Linked DNA regions of Paracoccus pantotrophus. The protein of the gene in region 1 interacts with the protein of each later gene in a pairwise test. Links are inferred from orthologs where the notes say so. Each region holds a gene or a part of one and is shown in the gene's direction. Other genes may lie near its edges. The genes, in order: secA, ESD82_RS18455 and secB.

What was found.
Region 2: the proteins of secA (region 1) and ESD82_RS18455 interact in binary tests that used the Escherichia coli proteins (3 or more experiments, as listed by UniProt). The link is inferred for Paracoccus pantotrophus from one-to-one orthologs.
Region 3: the proteins of secA (region 1) and secB interact in binary tests that used the Escherichia coli proteins (3 or more experiments, as listed by UniProt). The link is inferred for Paracoccus pantotrophus from one-to-one orthologs.

What each region holds. Positions count from the first base shown.
Region 1 is NZ_CP044426.1:157,327-160,738, reverse strand. The notes cover bases 8-3,267. They hold secA (preprotein translocase subunit SecA), read left to right. Parts: upstream 8-361; coding sequence 362-3,067; downstream 3,068-3,267. Other genes in these bases: ESD82_RS11175 (response regulator), read right to left, coding at 3,221-3,267; ESD82_RS11185 (peptidylprolyl isomerase), read right to left, coding at 8-153. Outside these bases: more of ESD82_RS11185, read right to left, coding at 1-7; more of ESD82_RS11175, read right to left, coding at 3,268-3,412. UniProt on the Escherichia coli protein: Required for protein export, interacts with the SecYEG preprotein conducting channel.
Region 2 is NZ_CP044426.1:1,609,069-1,612,044, forward strand. Bases 33-2,856 are described here. They hold ESD82_RS18455 (YbgC/FadM family acyl-CoA thioesterase), read left to right. Parts: upstream 33-1,137; coding sequence 1,138-1,575; downstream 1,576-2,856. Other genes in these bases: tolQ (protein TolQ), read right to left, coding at 33-529; ESD82_RS18460 (hypothetical protein), read right to left, coding at 1,736-2,305; ESD82_RS22335 (Hint domain-containing protein), read right to left, coding at 2,413-2,856. Also shown: more of tolQ, read right to left, coding at 1-32; more of ESD82_RS22335, read right to left, coding at 2,857-2,976.
Region 3 is NZ_CP044426.1:2,229,340-2,232,389, forward strand. The notes cover bases 26-2,923. They hold secB (protein-export chaperone SecB), read left to right. Parts: upstream 26-1,162; coding sequence 1,163-1,684; downstream 1,685-2,923. Other genes in these bases: ESD82_RS21555 (Tim44/TimA family putative adaptor protein), read right to left, coding at 26-425; ESD82_RS21560 (FxsA family protein), read left to right, coding at 538-1,113; ESD82_RS21570 (HD domain-containing protein), read left to right, coding at 1,832-2,440; ESD82_RS21575 (H-NS histone family protein), read right to left, coding at 2,485-2,793; ESD82_RS21580 (ActR/PrrA/RegA family redox response regulator transcription factor), read right to left, coding at 2,877-2,923. Also shown: more of ESD82_RS21555, read right to left, coding at 1-25; more of ESD82_RS21580, read right to left, coding at 2,924-3,050. UniProt on the Escherichia coli protein: One of the proteins required for the normal export of some preproteins out of the cell cytoplasm. It is a molecular chaperone that binds to a subset of precursor proteins, maintaining them in a translocation-competent state.

The sequences.
Region 1 (3,412 bases):
GTCCAGCCCCTGCCGCATGGCGACCATCTGGCCCAGCGTGATCGCCTCGCCATTGACGGTGGCGACGACCGTATCGGCATCCTGCGCCAGCACGGGCAGGGCCGAGACGGTCCCCGAAAGCAGCACGGAGACGGCAAGAAGCGGTTTCAGCATAGGTTTCCCCTTCATGGGACGGCGCGTCCACGCAGAGGTGAACGGGCGCAAGCGTTGACAGTGGGCCGGCCGGGGCATACATCCGGCGCAACCGAAAATGCGCGCCCGTCGCCGTTTTTCCGGCCCAAGTGATAGGGCAAGGCGAATGGTGCCGGCAAGTGGGCGGAACGTCCCGCGCACCCCCAGATACGCGATTTTGAAGGTTCATATGCTCGGCATCGGAAACTTGGCGAAACTGGTCTTTGGCACGCCCAACGACCGCAAGGTGAAATCGGTCCGGCCGCTGGTGGCCCAGATCAACGCGCTGGAGGAACAGTTCCGCGCCCTCTCCGATGCGGAACTGATCGGCAAGACCCGCGAATTGCAGGGCCGCGCGCAGGCAGGCGAGGATCTGGACAAGCTTCTGCCCGAGGCCTTTGCCAATTGCCGCGAGGCGGCGCGCCGCGCGCTTGGCCTGCGCGCCTTCGACACGCAGCTGATGGGCGGCGTCTTCCTGCACCAGGGCAATATCGCCGAGATGAAGACCGGCGAGGGCAAGACCCTGGTCGCGACCTTCCCGGCCTATCTGAATGCCTTAGCGGGCAAGGGCGTGCATGTCGTCACCGTCAACGACTACCTGGCGAAACGCGACGCGCATTGGATGGGCAAGGTCTTTGCGCAGCTCGGCATGACCACCGGCGTCGTCTATCCCTTCCAGCCGGACGAGGAAAAGCGCGAGGCCTATCGGGCCGACGTGACCTATGCCACCAATAACGAGCTGGGCTTCGACTACCTGCGCGACAACATGAAGGGCTCGATCGAGCAGATGACCCAGCGCGGGCATTTCTTTGCCATCGTGGACGAGGTCGACTCGATCCTGATCGACGAGGCGCGCACGCCGCTGATCATCTCGGGGCCCAGCCAGGACCGCAGCGCGCTTTACAAGACGCTCGACGCCTTCATGCCCGAACTCGCGCCCGAGCATTACAAGCTGGACGAAAAGACCCGCAACGCCACCTTTACCGAGGAAGGCAACGAATTCCTGGAAAAGCGCCTGCAGGCGGCGGGCGTGCTGCCCGAGGGCCAGACGCTTTACGACCCCGAATCGACCACCATCGTCCACCACGCCAATCAGGCGATGCGGGCGCACAAGCTGTTCATGCGCGACCAGCATTATATCGTGCGCGACGACGAGGTGGTGCTGATCGACGAATTCACCGGCCGGATGATGAAGGGCCGCCGACTGTCGGACGGGTTGCACCAGGCCATCGAGGCCAAGGAAGGCGTCGCCATCCAGCCCGAGAACGTGACGCTGGCTTCCGTCACCTTCCAGAACTATTTCCGGCTCTACGACAAGCTCTCGGGCATGACCGGCACCGCCGCCACCGAGGCCGAGGAATTCGCGGAAATCTACAAGCTCGGCGTGGTCGAGGTGCCGACCAACCGCCCGGTACAGCGCATCGACGAGCATGACCGCGTCTATCGCACCGCGACCGAGAAATACGCCGCCGTGATCGAGGCGATCAAGGAAGCCCATGCCAAGGGCCAGCCGATCCTGGTCGGCACGACGAGCATCGAGAAATCCGAGATGCTGTCGCAGATGCTGAGCAAGGAAGGCATCCAGCACAACGTGCTGAACGCCCGCCAGCACGAGCAGGAGGCCAAGATCGTCGCCGACGCCGGCAAGCTCGGCGCCGTGACCATCGCCACCAACATGGCCGGCCGCGGCACCGACATCCAGCTGGGCGGCAATGTCGAGATGAAGGTGATGGAGGCGCTGGCCGCCGATCCCGAGGCGAACCCCGATGAGGTCCGCGCCCGCATCGAGGCCGAGCACGCCGCCGAGAAGCAGGCGGTGCTGGATGCCGGCGGCCTTTTCGTGCTGGCGACCGAGCGCCACGAAAGCCGCCGCATCGACAACCAGCTGCGCGGCCGCTCGGGCCGCCAGGGCGACCCCGGCCGCTCGCTGTTCTTCCTGTCGCTGGAAGACGACCTGATGCGCATCTTCGGCTCGGAACGGCTGGACAAGGTGCTGTCGACGCTGGGCATGAAGGATGGCGAGGCCATCGTCCACCCCTGGGTCAACAAGTCGCTGGAACGCGCCCAGGCCAAGGTCGAGGGCCGCAACTTCGACATCCGCAAGCAATTGCTGAAATTCGACGACGTGATGAACGACCAGCGCAAGGCGATCTTCAGCCAGCGCCTGGAAATCATGCATACCGACGAGGTCGGGGACATCGCCGCCGACATGCGCGCGCAGGTGATCGACGACCTGGTCGACCGGCATCTGCCACCCCGCGCCTATGCCGAGCAATGGGACGTCCAGGGCCTGCATGACGCGGTGGTCGACAAGCTGAACATGGACCTGCCCGTCGCCGATTGGGCGGCCGAGGACGGCGTGGACCAGGACGGGATCCGCGAACGCATCCAGCAGGCCACCGATGCCTATATGGCGCAGAAGGCCGAGCAATTCGGCTCCGAGAACATGCGCCAGATCGAAAAGCAGGTGCTGCTGCAACAGATCGACAGCAAGTGGCGCGAGCATCTGGTGACGCTGGAGCATCTGCGCTCGGTCGTGGGCTTCCGCGGCTATGCGCAGCGCGACCCGCTATCGGAATACAAGACCGAGGCCTTCCAGCTGTTCGAGACCATGCTGGACGGGCTGCGCTTCGACGTGACCCAGCAACTGGCCCGCATCCGCCCGCTGACCGATGCCGAGCGCGAGCAGATGCTGCGCGAATACCAGCAGCAACAGGCGGCGGTCGAGGCGCAGATGCACCCCGAACACGAGGAAGCCGAGGGCGGCGAGGTCTCGGGCCGGGTCGCCGGCTTCGACGAGACCGATCCCACCACTTGGGGCAACCCGTCGCGCAACGATCCCTGCCCCTGCGGCTCGGGCAAGAAGTTCAAGCACTGCCACGGCGCGCTGGCGTGATTTGGGGGCCTTCGGGCCCCCTTCTTCATCCCGCCGCGAAGATGGCCGGCCCGGCATGGGTATTTGGAAAACGGTGAAGAGCCGGGCGCACCGCTTGGGCTTTCACCGTTTCTCAAATACTCATATCGCAACGGAGCAGCCGACCAGGCGCCGCTAATCCGGCACCAGCATGTAGCCGGTTCCGCGCACGGTCTGCAGGTAGCGCGGCTCCTTGGGATCGGGCTCGATCTTGCGGCGCAGGCGGGTGATCTGCACGTCGATGGCGCGTTCCGAATTCTCGCCCGCCTCCTCCGACGGGCTGCGGCCCAGATCCTCGATCAGCGCGCCGCGGCTGACCGGCTGGCG
Region 2 (2,976 bases), 1.5 Mb from region 1 along the record:
CCGGCGCCACCACGGCCAGCGAGGTGTTCTGCGAGATCGCGATCTCCTCGAAGGCGGTCTTGATGCCCCAGACCGTGCCGAACAGGCCGATGAAGGGCGCGGTCGAGCCCACCGTGGCCAGGAAGGGCAGGCCGCGGGTCAGGCGGTCGTTCTCGCGGTTGATGGTGACGTTCATGGCCCGGTCGATGCGCGCGGTGACGCCGGCGATCAGGTTGCCGTCGTCGCGATGGCTGCGCCGCCATTCGGCCATGCCCGCGGAAAAGATGCGCTCGGCCGGGCCCGAGGGCGTCTCGCCGATGCGGTCGTACAGGTCGTCCAGCGGCTGGCCCGACCAGAAGGCGCGGTCGAAGCGGTCTGCTTCGCGCCGGGCGGCGTTGAAGGCGATGAACTTCTGGATGATGATCGCCCAGGCCCAGAACGAGGCCAGGATCAGGATCACCATGACGATCTGCACCGTCAGCGAGGCGCGCGCGAACAGCGCGATGAGCGAGAAATCGACCGGCTGCCCGGCTCCGGCGAGTTGTTCCATGAAATTCGGCCTGTCCTTTGGGCCGCTGGGATGCGGCTTCTGCTGCGCCGGAGTTAGCAGAACCGCCCAGCGGAGCAACCCCGCCGCGCGTCAATTCTGCGTCAATTGCCCGCGAGAACGCGGGCCTGGCGCCGCGCCGAGGCCCGGCAGAGGGCACCGGGCGCAAGCCGGGCCGCCCGGAAGCGGCGATTCGACCGCGGCGAGATCCGCGGCGGGGGATGGGCGGCCATCGGGACACATGGCCAGCCCCGCCAGCAACCGGGTCCGCCCGGTCCGGGACGCATTCGCACCGTCATTGCGGGCGGACCGCCGAAAATGCATCCGCATCGGATCCCCGCAACAGAGGCCCGGAATATATCGCCGCAGGCCGGGGGCAATAATCGCCCGCATATCAATGGCGCCGATGGTGCACGGATCGGCAGGCGCACGATCCCATTCGAACGCTCCCCGGAAACTATTTCATGCGCCATGCAAATCCGGGCGCACGCCCTGGGAAAGGCGGCCGGCAAACCCGCCGAGGGGCTTGATAAGACTGTGAAAGGATGGAACAGTATTCGGCCGGGGCGTCACAGCCATGACGAAGGCCGGGAAAAACGAGGAAGCCTGGGATGCACCTGAAGCCACCGCCTCAAGATGGCCACGGATTTACGCAGACTTATCGCATTTACTATGCGGATACGGATGCAGGCGGCATCGTCTATCATTCCAAATACCTGGAATTTGCCGAGCGAAGCCGTTCCGAGCTGCTGAGACATGTGGGATACCCCCTCGTCAGCCCGAACGGAGAGCAATTCGTCGCGCGAAATGCAGATATTGCCTGGCAAAGGCCGGCCTGCCTCGATGATCTGATCGCTTGCACCTCATCCGTGATTTCCATCAGGGGCGCAAGCGTTCGTATCCGGCATGTCTTTCGCAAGGAAAACCAGGTGCTGGTCCGGATAGAAATCGAACTGGCGCATATAAACAAATCCATGAAACCCGCGAGAATACCGCCCGCCCTGGTCGAGGCATTCTTGCCCTATCTGGAGCCCGGCACGCCTGGCTGATGCCGGCTCCGGGTCGGCGCTTCTTCCGACCGGAGCCTGCCGCTCGAATCGGCTTCGCGGATTCATCTTGCGAATCCAGTGCGGTGGCTGGGAAGCATGGGCAGGCCGGTTCACCCGGCCCGCGATTGCCGATCATTGCCGCAAGACGGTCCGCAGGCCGTCAACGCGGCAAACGTGCGGCCAGCCGCAGCGCATGCGAGGGATCGGTCGCCGCGACCGGCATCACCGGGTCATAGGCGGCCCGGATCAATGCCGCCAGTTCCGGCGAGGGCGTGACGTCGCAGGCAAAGCTCAGCATGGCCCGCACGGCGACGGTTTCGGCCAACTGTCCCGGATGGGCCTCGGCCAGCCGTCCGCCCATGTTCACGAAACCGATGCAGGCCCGGATGGCGCCGTCGGCGTCAAAGCGGAACAGCCGATACTGGTCGGCATCGCTGCCCTGCAACCGCGCCGCCAGGTCGGGCTGGCCGGTCAGCCGATCGAGATCGGGCAGATCCCGCAGCTCCTGCCAGTCGCGCAGGAAAAAGGTCATCAGGTTCGCCCCCATCTCGGGATCGGTCTCGGCGATGGGGTGGCGGGCATGGGCCAGCACGGCGCGGGTCGCGTCGCGAAACACCGCCAGGCTTTCATCGGCCAGGCCGAAGATCACCGGCGCCACCGGCCGGCCCCAGCGCGCGCAAAGATAGCGCCCGTCGCGGGTGAACAGGCCGGCTATGGTTTCGGGTGTCATGGCATTTTGCGTCATGGCGCGACATTAGCCCGCACCAGGGGCGGAAGAAAGCGCCACCGGCAACCGGGCGATGCAGGCGCGGCGCCTGCATCGGGATCCGGGAACCGTCAATGCGGCCTGGCCGCCTCGGCGACCAGCGGACGGCCATTGCGCAGATGGCGCACCGCCAGCCTGCGCCCCTGCCGGCCCGAGACGATCTCGCGCGCGGCGACCGGCGGGGTCGCCTGCTCGCGCAGATCGGGGAAAAGCGCGAAAAGCTCCTCCCGGGCGCTGCGCCCGATGGCCTTCAGCGCCTGTGTGCCGGGATAAAGCGATTCCGCCTCGGCCCCGTTGGCAAAGACGACCTCGTGCCGGTCGAAGGCAAAGTGGAAATACTCCACCGCCTCCAGATCCTGCGCGATGTCGACCCCGTCCAGCATCAGCAGTTGCTTGGCGGCGACCAGCACCTCGGCGGTCCCGAACAGCCGCATCGCCACCCTGGAGCGCACCAGGATGCGATGCTGCGGCGAGACCAGCAGGTCGGAGGACGGCACCCCCTGCCCCAGGGCCCCGGCGCGGATGCGGATCGGGCGCAGCTTGGGCGTGGCCTTCAGTTCCCGGCCCAGCCGGCACGAGGCGATCCAGCGCAGCGGCTTCAGCCCGTTGTCCAGCGTCCGCACCAGATCGCCGAT
Region 3 (3,050 bases), 2.1 Mb from region 1 along the record:
TGCGCCTCGGTGGTCAGGTTGCGGGCCTTGCGATCCTCGATCACCGATTCGAAGGCCTCGGCCACCGGCGGCGCCAGGAAGCCGCGCACCTCGGACAGGTCGCCGCGCTCGAAGGCCATCAGGATCATCTCATAGGCGGATTTCGCGCCGGACAGGAACGGGCCCACGGCGAAATCCGGCTCGACCCGCTTCATCTCGGCCAGGGCCTTGGCGGCGGGGCTGCCCGGTTCGGCATGGTCGGCGATGTCGCTGTCGCCCGCCTCGGCGGTGCCGTCGATCACGTCGAAGCGGCGGCGCTGCACCGGCTCCTCGGGGAGGCGCGGCGATTCGAAGCCGTCGCGGGTGCCAAGAACCCCGCGCAGGCGCAGGATCAGGAACACGGCGATCGCAGCGAGGACGAGCAGTTGCAGCAGGGGGTTGGACATCAACGGACCTAACGAGCTTTGTAACGGCGCTTTCGCATGCTTATGTAGGGTGGGGACCGGCCCAAGTCCAGTTTGGGTGCCGGAAATAGAAGTGCCGGAGGAAAAAGGCGTTATGTGGCTGTTGTTGCCCTTCGTGATCCTGCCGATCGTCGAGATCGCGCTGTTCATCCAGGTGGGGGGCGCGATCGGCGTTTTGCCCACCATCGCGCTGGTCCTGGCCTCGGCCGTGGCCGGCGTTGCGGTGATGCGCCACCAGGGTGCGCGGGCGGCGCTGGACGTGCAGCGCGCCATGCAGGATTTTCGCGATCCCGGCCGGCCGATGGCGCATGGCGCGCTGGTGATGATCGCCGGGCTGCTGATGGTGGTGCCGGGCCTGTTCACCAGCACGCTGGGGCTGTTGCTGCTGATCCCGGCGGTGCGCGGCCTGATCCTGCGGCAGATGGCCTCGCGCATGCGGGTGACGGGTACCGGCTTCAGCTATCGCCAAAGCTATGGCGCCGAGGGCGATTTCGGCGCCGATCCGGCGGGCTTTCGCCGCGGTCCGGGCTGGCGCCAAGGCGAGGACGGGGTGATCGACGGCGAATATTCGGTGCAGGACGACCCGCCCGGCCCGGTGCGCGAAGGGCTGACGGACCAGGGCGACACGACGCCTCCTCGGCGCGGCAATTCCGGCTGGACCCGGCATTGAGCGCCGGGCGGCGGGGTGCTAGAACCCCCTCAGATCCGAGGAGATTTCCATGAGCGACGAGAATAACAGCGACGCAGCCGCGCCCGAGGCCCAGAACGCCGCGCAGCCGGCCGTGCGGATGCAGATCCTGACGCAATATATCCGCGACCTGTCCTTTGAGAACGCGGTGGCGCAAAAGGGCCTGCCCTCGGGCGAGGTGCAGCCGGAAATCAGCGTGCAGGTCAGCCTGGATGCCCGCAAGCGCCCGACCGAGCACCAATACGAGGTGATCAGCAAGTTCCGCGTGCAATCCGCGAACGCCGCCGACAAGGCCCCCCTGTTCCTGTGCGAGCTGGATTACGGCGGCATCTTCCATGTCGAGGGCGTGCCCGAGGACCAGCTGCACCCCTTCCTGATGATCGAATGCCCGCGCATGATGTTCCCCTTCGTGCGGCGCATCGTGTCGGACATGACCCGCGACGGCGGCTTTCCGCCCTTCAACATGGACCCGGTGGATTTCGTGGCGCTGTACCGCCAGGAAATCGCGCGCCGGGCGCAGGCCCAGCGGCCGGCCGACCAGCCGCTGTCCTGAGCCGATCACTTCTGCGTGAGGCAGGCCGGTTTCGGCCCGCGGTCCCCCGGCCGCGGGCCTTTCGCTTGCCCGGCGCTGTCGCCCGTGCGGTGCTGGCGCGGCCGCCGGGATGGCGCTAGTTTCGCGCGGCACAAGACGGAGAGCGGCATGGCGAAAGGCGCGAAACGGGCCTGGCAGAGGATGCTGTCGGGGCGCAGGCTGGATCTTCTGGACCCGACGCCGATGGATGTCGAGATCGGCGACATCGCCCATGGGCTGGCCTTCGTCGCGCGCTGGAACGGCCAGACCCGCGGCGACTGGGCCTATAGCGTGGCCGAGCATTCACTGCTGGTCGAGGAGATCCACGCCCGCAGCAACCCCGATTGCGCGCCGCGCTGGCGGCTGGCGGCGCTGCTGCACGACGCGCCGGAATATGTCATTGGCGACATGATCTCGCCGGTGAAGGCGGCGCTTGGGCGGGAATACGGGGAAATGGATGCGCGGCTGGCGGCGGCGATCCACCGCCGCTTCGGCCTGCCCGCGCAATTGCCGGCGGCGGTCAAGCGCGCGATCAAGCGGGCCGACCGGATCTCGGCCTGGCTGGAGGCCGTGCAGATCGCCGGGTTTTCCAGGGCCGAGGCGGATCGCCTGTTTCCTGCGCCGCGGCCCGAATTGCTGCAGGGGCTGGAAATACGCCTGCGCCCGCCCCTGGAAACGCGCAATGCGTTTTTATCGCGCTTTTCCGAACTTATTGCGGAAATCGACCGCAAGCCGTGATCGCGATGGAAAAAGCCCCGCATCCGGGATACGGGGCTTTGGGTTCAGATTTCCATGGCGTCCAGTTTCTTGCCGGCATCCAGTGCCTCTTGCACCCAGCGCGGCTTGCGGCCGCGGCCGGTCCAGGTCTGCGAGGGATCGGCAGGATTGGCGTATTTCGGCGCCACCTTGCCGCGCGCCTGCTTGGCGACGGTCAGATCGGCAAGGTTGAAGCCATATTCGCGCGCCGCACTTTCGGCAGCCGCCAGCGCCTCGCGCTTGCGACGATCCTCGAAGGTGGAAATGGCGCGGTCGAGCTTGTTGCGCAGATCCCGAAGTTCCCGCAAGGACATTGCGTCCAGATCAATGCTCATATCGTTATCCCTGGTTTTGGCAGTATGTATTCTCACTATTTGCATTCCAATATGGATTGCAATCTTTTTTGAGAACCGGATTATTAACGCGGGCTGCGTTTGGCCAAAATCCGCTGGAGAGTCCGCCTGTGCATATGCAGGCGGCGCGCCGTTTCACTGACATTGCGGTCGCATTGCTCATAGACGCGCTGGATATGTTCCCAGCGTACCCGGTCGGCCGACATCGGCGTTTCGGGCGGAGGGGGCAAGGTCTCGCC